One region of the Chryseobacterium sp. TQ-BC-N36 genome, then DNA from elsewhere that is predicted to be linked to it. Evidence: riboswitches for the same ligand, from Rfam matches in the RefSeq annotation. Region 1 holds a riboswitch; the other holds the start of a gene.

Evidence for each region. Region 1 has a riboswitch for S-adenosylmethionine ahead of AC3FI7_RS18200 (SusC/RagA family TonB-linked outer membrane protein). Riboswitches for the same ligand answer to the same signal wherever they lie in the genome.
Region 2: another riboswitch for S-adenosylmethionine. It lies ahead of AC3FI7_RS18950 (alpha/beta fold hydrolase); the one in region 1 lies ahead of AC3FI7_RS18200 (SusC/RagA family TonB-linked outer membrane protein).

What each region holds. Positions count from the first base shown of each region.
Region 1 covers NZ_CM178175.1:4,054,328-4,061,822, forward strand. The annotation lists gene AC3FI7_RS18170 (amino acid ABC transporter substrate-binding protein) at 1-885, shown strand, start outside; gene fabD (ACP S-malonyltransferase) at 956-1,831, shown strand; gene AC3FI7_RS18180 (GYDIA family GHMP kinase) at 1,842-2,747, shown strand; gene pckA (phosphoenolpyruvate carboxykinase (ATP)) at 2,875-4,491, shown strand; gene AC3FI7_RS18190 (hypothetical protein) at 4,542-4,979, opposite strand; gene AC3FI7_RS18195 (type II 3-dehydroquinate dehydratase) at 5,048-5,455, opposite strand; SAM riboswitch class I at 5,701-5,800, shown strand; gene AC3FI7_RS18200 (SusC/RagA family TonB-linked outer membrane protein) at 5,883-7,495, shown strand, end outside.
Region 2 covers NZ_CM178175.1:4,203,535-4,211,029, forward strand. The annotation lists gene AC3FI7_RS18930 (four helix bundle protein) at 1-217, shown strand, start outside; gene AC3FI7_RS18935 (DUF58 domain-containing protein) at 350-1,672, shown strand; gene AC3FI7_RS18940 (OsmC family protein) at 1,700-2,119, shown strand; gene AC3FI7_RS18945 (MGH1-like glycoside hydrolase domain-containing protein) at 2,198-4,813, opposite strand; SAM riboswitch class I at 5,002-5,110, shown strand; gene AC3FI7_RS18950 (alpha/beta fold hydrolase) at 5,170-6,117, shown strand; gene AC3FI7_RS18955 (ACT domain-containing protein) at 6,114-7,495, shown strand, end outside.

The sequences.
Region 1 (7,495 bases):
AGAGGAGGACAGAAGCTGGATATTAAAATTGTAGATTCAGGAAATGAAGCGTCATTCAAAAATTCTCTGACACAGATCAATCCTGATAATACAGATCTTATTATCGGGCCATTCTTTAAATCAAACGTAATTGATGTTCTTGATTTTACCAAAAATCAAAAAATTCCGGTTGTAGCACCATTTGCCAATACTCCGGAACTCTATAACTACAGTAACCTTATTATTGTTGAAACAAACAATCAGACTTATGCTGATAAGATTGTAGAAGAAGTAAAAGGAATTTATTCGGACCAGAAAATATATGTGGTAGCAGATGCTAAGAAAGAGAATGCCAACTACATCAAAGCAGGACTTGAAAAAGCAGTAAAAAATCCTAATATCATTATTGTTAACTCTCCAGCGGATATTCAGTTGGATCAGAATATGATGACAGGTCAGTCTGCACCGGTTATTGCTATTTTGGCAAATGATGATAATGCAGCAGGAGATGCTTTTGCCAACAGAATCATTGCTATTTCCAAAGAAGTACAGGGGGTAAAAGCATTCAGTATGTTCTATTCTCCTACTTTTGAGAAGAAAGTAGATGAACTGAGCCAGGCAAATCTGGTATATCTGATGGATAGAAAGATTAATACAGACGGTAGTTTTGAAAAAGAAATTCTGGCAGCCTATAAGAGTAAATACTGTAAAACTCCGCCGAAATATGCAATCGTAGGTTTTGATGTAGTCAACGATATGTTAACCAGAGAAAATAAAAAGGGAGAGATCTTTAGGCAGATGAATAAAGTTCAGACTCAGCTTGCTACCAAATTTGAGTTTGTAAAATCTAAAGCTAATGGTGCTTATGTAAATACCGGTTACAGAGTAATCAGGTTAGTACCTTAAATGATTTATAGCTCTTTAAAAGAATATTGTTAACATTATAGTTATATTTGCATAATATTTAATTCAATACATGAAAGCACTTGTATTTCCAGGGCAGGGTTCTCAGTTCGTAGGAATGGGAAAAGAATTGTATGATTCAAGAAAAGATATTAAAGATCTGATGGAATCTGCCAATGAAATTTTAGGTTTCGACATCCTTTCTATTATGTTTAACGGAACAGATGCGGATCTTAAGAAAACAGAGGTTACCCAGCCTTCAATATTTATACATTCAGTAGCAGCATTAAAAGCAGTAAATGGTCTTGGTGCTGAAATGGTAGCAGGACACTCTTTAGGAGAGTTTTCAGCTTTGGTTGCCAACGGAGTTTTATCCTTTGATGACGGCTTGAAATTGGTTTCTGAAAGAGCTAAGGCAATGCAGGAGGCTTGTGATGCGAATCCAAGTTCTATGGCTGCGATCTTAGGGTTAGATGATGCGAAAGTAGAAGAGATCTGTGCGCAGATCAGTGGAATAGTGGTTCCGGCAAACTATAACTGTCCAGGCCAGTTGGTAATCTCAGGAGAAACACCAGCTGTAGAAGAAGCTTGCGTAAAGCTGAAAGAAGCAGGAGCTAAAAGAGCTTTATTATTACCTGTAAATGGCGCTTTCCACTCACCATTGATGCAGCCTGCACAGGAGAGATTGGCTGCAGCTATCGAAAAAACGAAATTCAGAAAAGCAACGATTCCTGTATATCAGAATATTACGACTACAGCGGTAACCAATCCTGATGAGATCAAACAAAACCTGATTGCACAGCTTACCGGTCCTGTAAAATGGACACAATCTGTTCAGAATATGATTAAAGACGGTGCTTCTAACTTTGTAGAAGTAGGGCCGGGAAAAACCCTTCAGGGATTGATCAAAAAAATTGACGGATCAGTAGAAGCTGCTTCTGCCATCTAATTTAAAATATATGAGTGCGATATTTTCACCGGGCAAGCTTATGCTTACTTCAGAATATTTCGCAATCGATGGAGCTCTTGTCTTAGCGGTACCTACCAGGCTCGGACAAGAGTTTTTTTTTGAAGAAACGGATGATAAAAATTCTCTGATTATCTGGGAAGCCTATCATCAGAACATATTATGGTTGAAGGCTGTCATTGATTATAAAACCTGGCAGGTTCTGGAAACCAATATTCCATCAAGCGCTGAATTTATCACTCAAACCTTAAAGAATGTTCAGCAGCTTTCTCACATTAAATTCAAAACCGATCTTACTTATCACTTAAAAACGAATCTTCAGTTTCCTGCAGACTATGGTTTAGGGAGCAGCTCCACACTGATGACCAACCTTGCGGAATGGGCAGAGATTGATCCTTTTCATCTTAATACCATCAGCCTGGGAGGAAGCGGTTATGATATAGCTGTGGCAAAAGAAAAATCTGCTGTCCTTTTCCAGAGTAAACCTGAGATTAAATATGAAAAGGTCAATTTCAATCCTTCTTTTAAAAATGAACTGATTTTTATTCACCTGAATCAGAAACAGGACAGCAGGGAAGGAATCCGTTTTTACAAGTCAAAGAAGAAGTCCCAGGAACTGGTTAATCAATTTTCGGAAATCACAAAGAAAATAATGTTATGCGATGAATTGGAAAATTTTTCCGAATTAATGATGATTCATGAGCGAAAAATAGCTGATTTTCTTGAAATTCTCACAGTTAAAGAGAGATTATTCCCAGATTGTCCCTCATTTGTCAAAAGTTTGGGCGCATGGGGTGGAGATTTTGTAATGAGTGCAAAATTTGGGGGCTATAAGAACTATTTTTGGGAGAAAGGTTTTCCTGCAGTTTTTGAATGGTCAGATATAATTAATTTATAATCAGTAATTTACAAAACCGTTTTTTTGTTTGCCATTCTGACTTATATCAGTATATTTAAACCACCTTTAACAAATAATTAATATTATTTTTGTTGAAAGCAATAAAGAAATAGAAAATATAAGTAAAATGAAAAACACTAAAATCATCCATGATTTAGAAAAATTAGGGATTAAAGGAAACTATGAAGTAGTGTATAATCCTTCTTATGAAGAATTATATCAGGCTGAAGTTTCTCCTGAAAATCAAGGATTTGAGAAAGCTGAGCTTACAGAATCTGGCGCGGTATCAGTAAAAACAGGAATTTTCACAGGTCGTTCACCTAAAGACAGATATATTGTTCAGGATGATGTTACAAGAGATACAATTTTCTGGGATGGTAAAGTAAATTTACCTACTACTGCGGAAATTTTCGGGTCTTGTAAAGAACTAGTGATGAATCAGCTTTCTGAAGCTAAGAAAATTTATGTTGTGGATGCTTTCTGTGGTACGAATGCAGATACAAGACTTAAAGTAAGATTTATTGTTGAAGTAGCATGGCAGGCGCATTTCGTTACCAACATGTTCATTCGCCCTTCTCACTATGAACTTGAAAACTTCGGTGAGCCGGATTTCACCGTAATCAACGGATCAAAAACAACAAATCCTAACTGGGAGGCTCAGGGACTGAACTCTGAAAACTTCATTATGTTCAACCTTACTGAAAGGTTACAGATCATCGGAGGTACATGGTACGGAGGTGAAATGAAGAAAGGAATGTTTGCCATGATGAACTATTACCTGCCGTTAAAAGGTATGGCCTCAATGCACTGTTCTGCAAACGTAGGAGAAAAAGGTGATGTGGCTTTATTCTTTGGCCTTTCAGGAACTGGTAAAACTACCTTATCAGCAGATCCTAAGAGGTATCTTATCGGTGATGATGAGCATGGATGGGATAATAACGGAGTATTCAACTATGAAGGGGGATGTTATGCCAAAGTAATTGACTTATCGGAAGAAAAGGAACCGGATATTTTCAGGGCTATCAAGAGAGATGCACTTCTTGAAAACGTTGTGGTAAACAATGGAGTAGCTGATTACACAGATGGATCAATCACAGAAAATACAAGGGTTTCTTATCCAATCTATCATATCAATAAAATTGTATTGCCTTCTAAAGCAGGTCATGCTAAGAAGATTGTTTATCTTTCAGCAGATGCATTCGGTGTACTTCCTCCGGTTTCTATCCTGAACGAAGATCAGGCTCAATACCACTTCCTTTGCGGATATACATCAAAATTAGCCGGAACAGAAAGAGGAATTACGGAGCCGGAACCTTCTTTCTCACCTGCATTTGGTGAAGCATTCCTTACACTGCACCCAACAATGTATTCTAAAACACTGATTGGTAAAATGCAAGAACATGGTGCTAAAGCCTATCTGGTGAACACTGGTTGGAATGGTACCGGGAAAAGAATTTCTCTAAAAGATACGAGAGCAATCATCGATGCAATCATTGACGGTTCTATTGAAAACGCTCCTAAAACTCAGGTTCCGATCATGAACCTGGAAATTCCTACTGAATTACCTAATGTTTCTACGGGGATCTTAGATCCAAGAGATACATATGAAAATGCTTCAGAATGGGAAGAAAAAGCAAAAGATCTTGCTTCAAGATACATCAAAAATTTTGAGCAGTACTGTGATACTGAAGAAGGTAAGAAGTTAGTTGCTTCGGGGCCTCAGTTACAGGAACAGACTATCTAATAGTTATCAATAAGCATAAAAAGCCTCATCACTGATGGGGCTTTCTTTTATTAATATTTTTTACAGTTCTTAATCAACTCATTCTGTTCATCCAGTTTTAGGACTGTTGATTTGATTGATGCTTCAGTTAGATGTTTTATGATCATAAAATGTTTTGAAGAAAAATAGGATTCTTCATTCAATATTTTATCCAGATATTTTGGAGTGGTAAATGTCAGCCAATATTTTTCTTTATTGGAAAGTTCAATAGTGACTTCTATCGCATCAGATTCGGTATTCTCTATTTCATCATCAATATGGATGGATACAATTTTCGGCTCTTTCTCCAAGCTGAAATAAAACTTAGGATACCATCTGAGTTTTCCTTCATCATTACAGATTTTTATATTTCTCGGATTTGTTTCCTCAATAACATAAGATTTTCTCTTTGTTAATTGATTGGAGTAGTTTCCAATAGCATTACAGTAAATTTGATCCTTTATCTTCATTAATTATTTTATAACCATAAACATCTGTGAGAGCCTGTGCAATCCAGGAGCAAATAAAAAAATGTAAATTATTTTAAACTTAGTAAAGCTAATCGATATCCAGCCATCCCAAAGCCGGATAAAACAGCATCACTATTTGCCGCTGTTACAGATTTCTGCCTGAACTCTTCTCTTTTGTAGATATTGCTGATGTGAACCTCAACCTTGGGTTTTCTGATATTTTTTAAACAGTCTGCAATCGCATACGAATAATGAGTATAAGCCCCAGGATTGATCACAACTGCATCAAAGTCATCTTCCTGAAGTCTGTTGATAAGCTCTCCTTCAATATTTGACTGGTAATATTTTAATTCATAAGAGGTAAACTCGGATCTTAAAACTTCCAAATAGCTTTCCATGGAGACGTTACCATAGATTTCCGGTTCTCTTGTGCCTAACAGATTGAGGTTAGGGCCATTGATGATCAAAACTTTCATACCATAAAATTAAAAACTTTTTTCCATTAAGTCTCAAAAAAAACTCTAGGGAATCTGCTTTTTTTTAATTGAATTATTGATAATGATATTTATCATGTTTAAGAAAATGATAATGTGCTTAACTCGTTAATGTCATGGAGTTTATTCAAAAATTAAGTTAATTTCTGAAAATTTATCATGAAAAATAAATAAGTCTACTTGTTTTGTAGACTAAAAGTTTTTAGCTTTGCAGACATATTTCGATCGGCTTATAAAGAAAGATGGAGGGAACTGACCCTGTGAAATCTTAACAACCTACCTGTGGAGGCAAGGTGTTACATTCAGCCTTTTAAGGGAAAATAAGCATTTGGTTTTCGTATTTATCGATGCCCTTTGCTGAATATTCGGCAAAGGGCTAAATTTTAATATATGATAAATAAAATTGATTATGATTAATAAAAATTCATTTAATTCTAAAGTGTGGATCCCTCCGGTTGCTGCATTTTTTCTTGGAATTGCCAGCGTACAGGCACAGAATTCCAGGCTGAAACAAGATAGTCTTCATGAAAAAGAAATTGATGAAGTAGTGGTGGTAGCCTACGGAAAAGCAAAAAGAAACAGCTATACCGGTTCTTTGGCTACGATTTCCAGCGATAAGATCAATAACAGACCTGTAACCAATATTACCAAAGCATTAGAAGGGCAGGTTGCAGGAATTCAGACGACAAGTGCATCGGGCCAGCCAGGAGCCGTTTCTACCATACGGATCAGAGGAATTGGCTCAATAAGCGCTTCCAGTGATCCTTTATATGTAGTGGATGGGATTCCTTTTGACGGTAACCTGAATTCTATAAGCCCAAGCGATATAGAATCTATCAGTGTGCTGAAAGATGCTACAGCAAGTGCTTTGTATGGTTCAAGAGGAGCAAACGGGATTATCATTATTACTACAAAATCTGGTAAAAAAGGAGAATCAAAAGTTAATTTTAACATCAGTCAGGGATTCTCCGGAAGAGCAGTAAAAGATTATCAACAGGTCAGTACGGATCAGTATTTCCAATTATACTGGGAGGCATTGAGAAACGGATATCAGTCTGGTAAAGTGAATGCTCAGCAAGCTGCTCAGATGGCTACTGACAATCTTGTTTCAACACTTGGTATCAATCCTTATGGAACGGCCTATCCAAAACCGGTAGGAACAGATGGAAAGCTATTGCCCGGCGCTTCACCACTCTGGAATGATGACTGGAGAGATATTTTACAGAGAGTGGCATCAAGAAATCAGGTAGATCTCGATATCAGCGGGGGAAGTGAGAAAAGTAACTACTTCTTTTCCCTTGGTTATCTGGATGACAAAGGGATGGCTATTGAATCTGGTTTTAAAAGGTATAATACCCGATTAAAGGTCAATTCTGAAGTTAAAAAATGGTTGAATGTTGGGGTAAACTTAAGCTATACTAACAGTATTCAGCAGGCGCCGACTTCCTCGGATTCAAAGGCCAGTAATATCATCAATGCGGCAAGATTCATTCCTTCATTCTATCCTTATTATGAAAGAAATGCAGATGGAGCTTATGTTTTGGGCGCAGATGGAAATCCGGTTTATGATTTTGGAAAATACAGGCCTACCAATGCTCTTCAGAATCAGAATGCCGCTGCGACCCTGCCATTAGATAAAAACGAAAATAAAGAAGATAACTTCTCAGGAAAAGGATTCATGGAATTTACTTTCCTGCCGGAACTCAAATTCAAAACGAGTTTTTCTGTTGATCTGGTGAATTATAACGGACATTATTATTCAAATCCACTGCTTGGACAAGGGGCTGAAATTGGGGGTTCGGTGACGAAAACGAATACCAGAACGCTTTCGTATACAACCAGTAATATTCTGACGTATGATAAAAAGTTTGGAAAAAATCACATTAATGCATTAGCAGGACATGAATTCTATAAGTACGATTATCAGACGATTTCCGGGACCAGAAGCCAATTTTCTCTGCCATACTATTATGAGCCGGACGCTGCTTCTCTGCTGGGAAGTTTCAGTGGAAACAGCAATAA
Region 2 (7,495 bases), 150 kb from region 1:
TACTGAAGCATTTCCCAAAACCGAAATCTATGGATTAATATCACAAATCAAACGAGCCGCCATTTCTATACCCTCCAATATTGCAGAAGAAAACTCAAGAAGAAGTAAACCTGATTATCTGCAATTTTTAAAAATATCAAGAGGTAGTTGTGCAGAAGTAGAAACACAATTAATTATTTCAAAAAATCTCGGTTTTTTAATGAAGATGATTATTTGAAACTAAATCAGGAGATTATAGATATATCTAAAATGTTGAATGGACTCATTTATTCTCTACAATAATAATGAATATAAAAAAGCTAATAAACGACCACCTAAAACCTTTCATCTGCAACCTGCAACCTAACCAATGAAAAACTTATACATCAATACCCGTTTCTTTTTTACGCTCATCGGAGTAGGGATACTGTATGTTCTGGCATTTTTCTTTCCGGTGCTGATGTGGGTAGCCCATATTGCGCTGTTGATTTCTTTTCTGGCAGCAATGGTAGATTTTCTGTTGCTTTTTAATCAAAAGAATGCCTTACAGGTGCAAAGAATTTTGCCGGAAAAATTGTCCAATGGGGATGAGAATTTTGTAAAAATTGACATCAAAAATAATTACAGCTTTACCCTATCTACTAGGATTATTGATGAAATTCCGTTCCAGTTTCAGAAAAGAGATTTTCTGATTAAAAAACAGATTGCTTCAGGAGCAAATACATTTTTTCAGTATTCATTAGAGCCTAAAGAAAGGGGAGAATATCATTTTGGAGGTTTGAATGTTTACGCATCATCACCATTGGGATTCATCTCAAAAAGATTTATTTTCCAGAAAGATGCCATGCTGCCTTCTTATCCGTCTTTCATTCATCTCAGAAAATATGAGCTGATGGCCATTCAGAGTGAGTTTTTATTAGGTGGAATCAAGAGAGTCAGAAAACTGGGACACACCATGGAGTTTGAGCAGATCAAAGAATATGTTCCCGGAGATGATATCAGAACGATCAACTGGAAAGCAACATCAAAAACAAACCGCCTGATGGTTAATCAGTTTCAGGATGAAAAATCACAGCGCATCTTTATGCTGATAGACAAAGGAAGGACGATGAAAATGCCTTTCAATGGATTAAGCCTGCTGGATTATTCCATTAATGCAACCATGGCATTGTCTCATATCATTTTGAGAAAAGGAGACAGAGCCGGAATGATGACTTTTTCTAAAAAAGCTGAAAATAAAATTGCTGCTGATAATAAATCCGGACAATTGAAAAAAATCTCAGAAGCACTCTATAATATTAAAACTGATTTCTTTGAAAGCGACTTCAACCGCTTGTACCAGGATGTAAAATATTCTATCAATCAAAGAAGTTTAATTTTGCTTTTCACGAATTTTGAAACCCTGGACGGACTGAACCGCCAGCTGAAGTATCTTCGCGGAATTGCGAAAAACCATTTGCTGGTAGTTGTATTCTTCAAAAATTCTGAACTGCAGACGCTGATCAACAAAAATCCTGAAAATATGCAGGAAATCTATGATGAGATTATTAGTGAAAAATTCGAATTTGAAAAGAAACTGATCATCCAGGAACTTCGTAAATATGGGATCTATACCGTATATACACTTCCTGAGAATTTGAATATCGATGTTATCAATAAATATCTGGAGATAAAAGCGAGAGGAATTTTATAACTTTGCAGAAGCAATAAGCAATACAAAATGAAAATTACACTTAACAGAATAAACGACGATTTTTTATTTGAATGTACCAATGCTCAAGGAAATTCAATTCTTTTGGATAATACTTCCCAGCCGGGAGCAAAAGGAGTTTCTCCAATGGAAAGTGTACTGATGGCAGTGGCTGGATGCAGCGGAATTGATGTAGTTTCTATTTTAAAGAAGCAGCGTCAGGAAATCAAAAGTTTTCAGGCAGAGGTAGAAGGAGAAAGAGTACAGGTAGAAGATGCGAAACCTTTTAAATCCATTAATGTTAAATTTCTTTTGGAAGGAGAAATTGATCCTAAAAAGGCACTAAAAGCTGCGGAGCTTTCTTTTGAAAAATACTGTTCTGTATCAAAAACTTTAGAACCGAATGTAGAAATCGGATATGAGGTATATGTGAACGGAGAAAAAATTTAATCTCTCATTAAAAAAAATAGAAAAGCCGGATGATTCATCCGGCTTTTCTATTGCCTATTACTAATTACTCATTCTCATCTAGAAGGTAAGTCTTGGTTTTATAAGTTTCGCCACAGTGGCAGTCCATCCTGTCTGGTGAGAAGCCCCTACACCCCGGCCGTTATCTCCATGAAAATATTCAAAGAATGTGATATAATCCCTGAAATGTTTATCATAATTGAACTTCGGATTACCTCCATTGAAGGCCCGCTGCCCATGCTCATCTTTTAAGAATATCGAACAGAGTCTTTTGCTGATATTCTGAGCCACTTCATCAAGATTTTTTTTATCACCGCTTCCCGTTGGAAGTTCTACTTTCAGGCTGTTTCCATAATAATAGTGGAAACGCTGCAAGCTTTCTACAATCAGAAAGTTAATAGGAAACCAGATAGGGCCTCGCCAGTTGCTGTTTCCGCCAAACATCCGGCTGTCACTTTCTGCTGGCGTATAGTACACTATATTTTCAGTTCCATGTACTGAGAATATAAAGGGATTTTCCTCATATACCTTAGACATGGCCCGGATTCCGTAAGTACTTAAAAATTCTTTTTCGTCAAGCATTCTGGTCAGAACTTTAGTAAGCCTGTTTTTGCGGAGGATACTCATCAGATGTTTTCTTCCGTGGCCTTCCTCATCCCAGTGGGAAACAAGTTTCGTGAGCTCCGGTTTATTTTTTAAGATCCATTCCATTCTGCTTCTGAAATTAGGCATCTTTTCCAATAAACGGTGGTCTACAATCTCAACGGCAAACATGGGGATCAAACCTACAATACTTCTTAATCTCAAAGAAACGCTGTCTCCGTTTCCAAGCTGAAGCACATCATAGAAAAATCCGTCCTCCTCATTCCAAAGACCCTTTGTTCCTTCACCGAGATTTTCCATAGCTTCAGCGATGTAAAGATAATGCTCAAAAAACTTGATCGCCATATCTTCATATACCTGATAATATTGAGCAAGTTCCATTGCAATGCGCATCATATTCAATGCATACATGGCCATCCAGCTTGTTCCGTCAGCCTGTTCAAGATGTTGGCCATCCTTTAATTCTATATTTCGGTCAAAAGCACCGATATTATCAAGGCCAAGGAAGCCCCCGCCAAAGATATTTTTGCCGTTTTTGTCTTTTCGGTTTACCCACCATGTGAAATTAAGAAGCAGTTTCTGGAATACTTTCTCTAAGAATAATAAATCCGGTTTTCCATTATTTTTTTCATCAATTTTAAAAACACGGAAGCATGACCAGGCATGCACAGGCGGATTTACATCACTCATATTCCACTCATAGGCAGGAAGCTGTCCGTTAGGATGCATATACCATTCTTTGGTAAGCAATAAAAGCTGTCCCTTAGCAAATTCAGCATCAATGATAGAAAAAGGAACACAGTGAAATGCCAGATCCCACGTCGCATACCATGGATATTCCCATTTGTCAGGCATGGAAATAATATCCTTGTTGTGGAGATGATTCCATTCCGTATTTCTTACATATTCGTTGAAGTTTCTTGGAGCTTCAAAGTTAGGATCTCCTTTTAGCCATTTTCCAATATTGTAATGATAGAATTGTTTATTCCAGAGAAGCCCGGCAAAAGCCTGTCTCTGAACATTTCTTTCATCTTCACTGACGGTATCATTCTGAATTTCGCTATAAAACTCTTCAGCTTCGGCTTGCCTTACACTAAAAATAGTATCAAAATTTTCAAAAGGTTCATCTTTTTCCTCAGGACATAGTCTGAATTCAAAAACTTTTGATTCCCCTGAACCCACAGTTTCATCTATAAGGAAAGAGGCTTTTGTTCCTTTTTTTTCAGGATTTATGGTGTTCGTTTGATGGGTAATAAAATTATTTATCCCATCTTTGAAATAGGTGTTTTCAACAACGGGAGCTCCATAAAGCTTTGAAGTATTCGTCTCATTATCACAAAATGCAGTTTCTGCATTTGTATTTCTGGAATAAAGCTTTTTGATTGAAATACTGTCATGGACTATAGTAATGCTTCCGTCATGGGAAGCACTCAGCTCTGCCTTGTAGGTATTATATCCCCATTTCCAGTTATTTCTGAACCATACAGTAGGAGCCACCACTATAGGGGCATCATGCTGGCTTCGGTTGCAGATCGTTACTCTGGCCAGAATATCATTGTGATCGGCCTTACAGTATTCAATGAAAATATCGAAATACTCATCATTATCAAAAATACCGGTATCGAAAAGCTCATATTCAGGTTCTTTTTTGCCGCGTTTTCCATTCTCAATAAGAATATCATCATACGGAAACTCATTGATCGGATATTTGTAAACCATCTTCATATAGCTATGAGTAGGTGTATTATCCAGATAATAAAAGATTTCTTTGATGTCTTCCCCATGATTTCCCTGAGGATTGCTCAAACCAAAGAATCGTTCTTTTACCATTTTATCTTTCTTGTTCCAGAACGAAAAGGCAAAACATAAAAGCTGCTTTACATCAGAAATTCCGGCAATACCTTCTTCACCCCAGCGGTAAGCATAGCTTTCAGCATTATTATGATTGGTAAAATTCCAGGCATTCCCGTTCGGGCTATAATCTTCGCGTACATTTCCCCACTGCCGGTTGCTTACATAAGGTCCCCAGTTTTTCCATTTGGTATCTTGTAATCTTTCTTTTTCGGCGGTCATATCTCATCATTTTTCCATACGAAGTTAGTTTTTTTGACAGGTAATTCCAATTTTTTTCATCTGAATAATTATTAATATGGGCTTGAAATACTTGTATTTAAGGGCTTTTTTAAATATTAAAATAATTTTTTTTTGAAATTGAAAGAAAAGAATTACCTTTGCACCATTCGTTCATTCAAATATTGAAAATGTTATCAAGAAAGGTTGAGGGATTAGACCCTATGAAACCTTAGCAACCCTTTGCGCAAGCAAAGAAGGTGCTACGTTCTACCAAAAATAATTTTGGACAGATAACTCACTGAAGTTCTTTTCAGCCATTTCCTGTGGCATTTTCAATTGTATTAAACATAATAGAATTGAAAACAGAACTAAACTATATTAATCTTACGTATCAAACTTATTCCCAAAAGGAATACAATATCTCATTAAGCTATCAGCTTTTTGGGAAAGATCTGTTTACAGCGCCCGTCATTTTAATCAATCATGCTCTTACCGGAAACTCAAATGTGTCCGGAGAAAAAGGCTGGTGGAAGCAGCTGGTAGGAGAAAATCAGATTGTTGATACCGATCAATATACTGTTCTGTGTTTCAACATACCCGGAAACGGTTATGACAATTTTTTAATTGAAGACTATGAAGACTTTACCCCTTCAGATATCGCTGCGATATTCCTGAAAGGGCTTGAAGCTTTACAGATCAAAAAACTATATGCCATTATCGGAGGCTCTCTGGGAGGAGGAATTGCCTGGGAAATGCTTGCCCAGCAGCCGGATCTCGCAGAGATATTTATTCCCATTGCCTGCGATTACAGAACGCACGATTGGCTTCACTCACAATGTCTGGTTCAGAAATTCTTATTAAATGATAAAGAAGAACCATTACAGAAAGCGAGAATTCATGCCATGTTGTGTTACAGAACACCGCAGTCACTCAATGACAGATTTCAAAACCAATATAACCAGGAAAAACAGCGCCTGGAATCAGAAGACTGGCTGATTTATCATGGTAATGCTCTAAACGAAAGGTTTAGTTTAAAAGCTTATAAACTGATGAATCATCTCCTGATGAATATAAATGCTGATGAAACAGCACTGGAGAACATACAGGCACGAATGCGCATGATCTCCGTAGATTCAGACTTATTTTTCCCGGCTTCTGAAATCCGGATGTGTTTTGAAAACTTAAAAGAGAAAAATAAGGATGTTTCTTATCACGAGATCCAATCTATACACGGGCATGATGCCTTCCTAATGGAATATCAACAATTAAATAATATCATAAAAAACATTTTACAGGAAAAATGAAAAATGCTAACGAAATAAAATTTTTGAAGAACAGATCAATCGTCAAATTTGAAGGAGAAGATTTCCTGGGAGAAATAGGGATTGACGGACGAATTTTTAAAGCGCTTACCTTAGCGCGTATCAGTGTAGGAGTAATTTCTCAACAGGCCATCGAAAACGGAATTTCTATTCTGGTTCACGAAAACGATGCCGAAAAGGCAGTGGCTTGTCTTATTGATGAATTTGAAGCAGAAAGAAAGTCAGGAAAAGTTTCCCAGATCTATAGTATCAATAATGTTTCTGTGATCGGTTTTGTAGCAGAAGATTTTAATAAAGTCTTTGCTGAACTGGCAAGAAATAATGTTTTTCCGTTGCTGTTAAACCAGATAGCAGGCGAAAACAGAGTTAATATCGTAGTGACTTCTTCGCAGGATGAGAAAACAAGAAATATTATAGAATCTGAAATTTTCAAAAAGCCCAAGACGGTTCATCTGGCCATCATTGGTCACGGAAATGTAGGAAAAACCCTGATAGAGCAAGTACTTGAATCTGCTGAAGAAATTAAAAAACGTAAAAAAATAGACCTTAAAGTAGTTGCGGTAGCCAATTCAAAGAAAATTGCCTTCAACAAAAAGGGGTTTGATGCCAATTGGGGGGATGAGGTTTTGACAGCGCAACATCCGTCCAACGTTGAAGAATTAATCAATTTCTCCAACGAAAACCAACTTGAGAATCTAATCGTTGTGGATAATACGGCAAGCAAGGATTTTGTAAAAAACTATCATGCTTTAGCAGAAAACGGATTCGATCTTGTTTCTTCCAACAAGATTTTCAATACTCTTCCGATAGAGGAGTACAGAAAACTAAGATATACGTTGAACAAAAATAACAGACGTTATCTGTATGAAACCAATGTAGGTGCAGGATTACCATTAATTGACACCATCAAATTATTACATCTTTCAGGAGAAAATATAACCAGAATTAAAGGCGTATTCTCCGGAACGCTAAGTTATGTTTTCAATAATTTTTCTTTAAGGAACGATAAATTTTCAACCATCATTAATGAAGCTCTGGAAAAAGGATACACAGAACCAGATCCGAGAGAAGATTTATCAGGAAATGATGTTGCAAGAAAATTACTGATCCTGGCGAGAGAATTAGACTTGATCAACGAGTTCGGAGATATCAATATTCAGAATCTGGTTCCGGAAACCTTATTGGAGGTTTCAAAATCAGAATTCCTTTCCAGACTGGAAGAACTGGACGAAGAATACCAGAAAATAAAAGAAAATCAGGAACCTGACCATGTATTGAGATACGTGGGTGATTTACATGGTGATCTGCAGAAGGATAAAGGGGAACTGGATGTAAAATTGGTTTCTGTTCCTGCAACTTC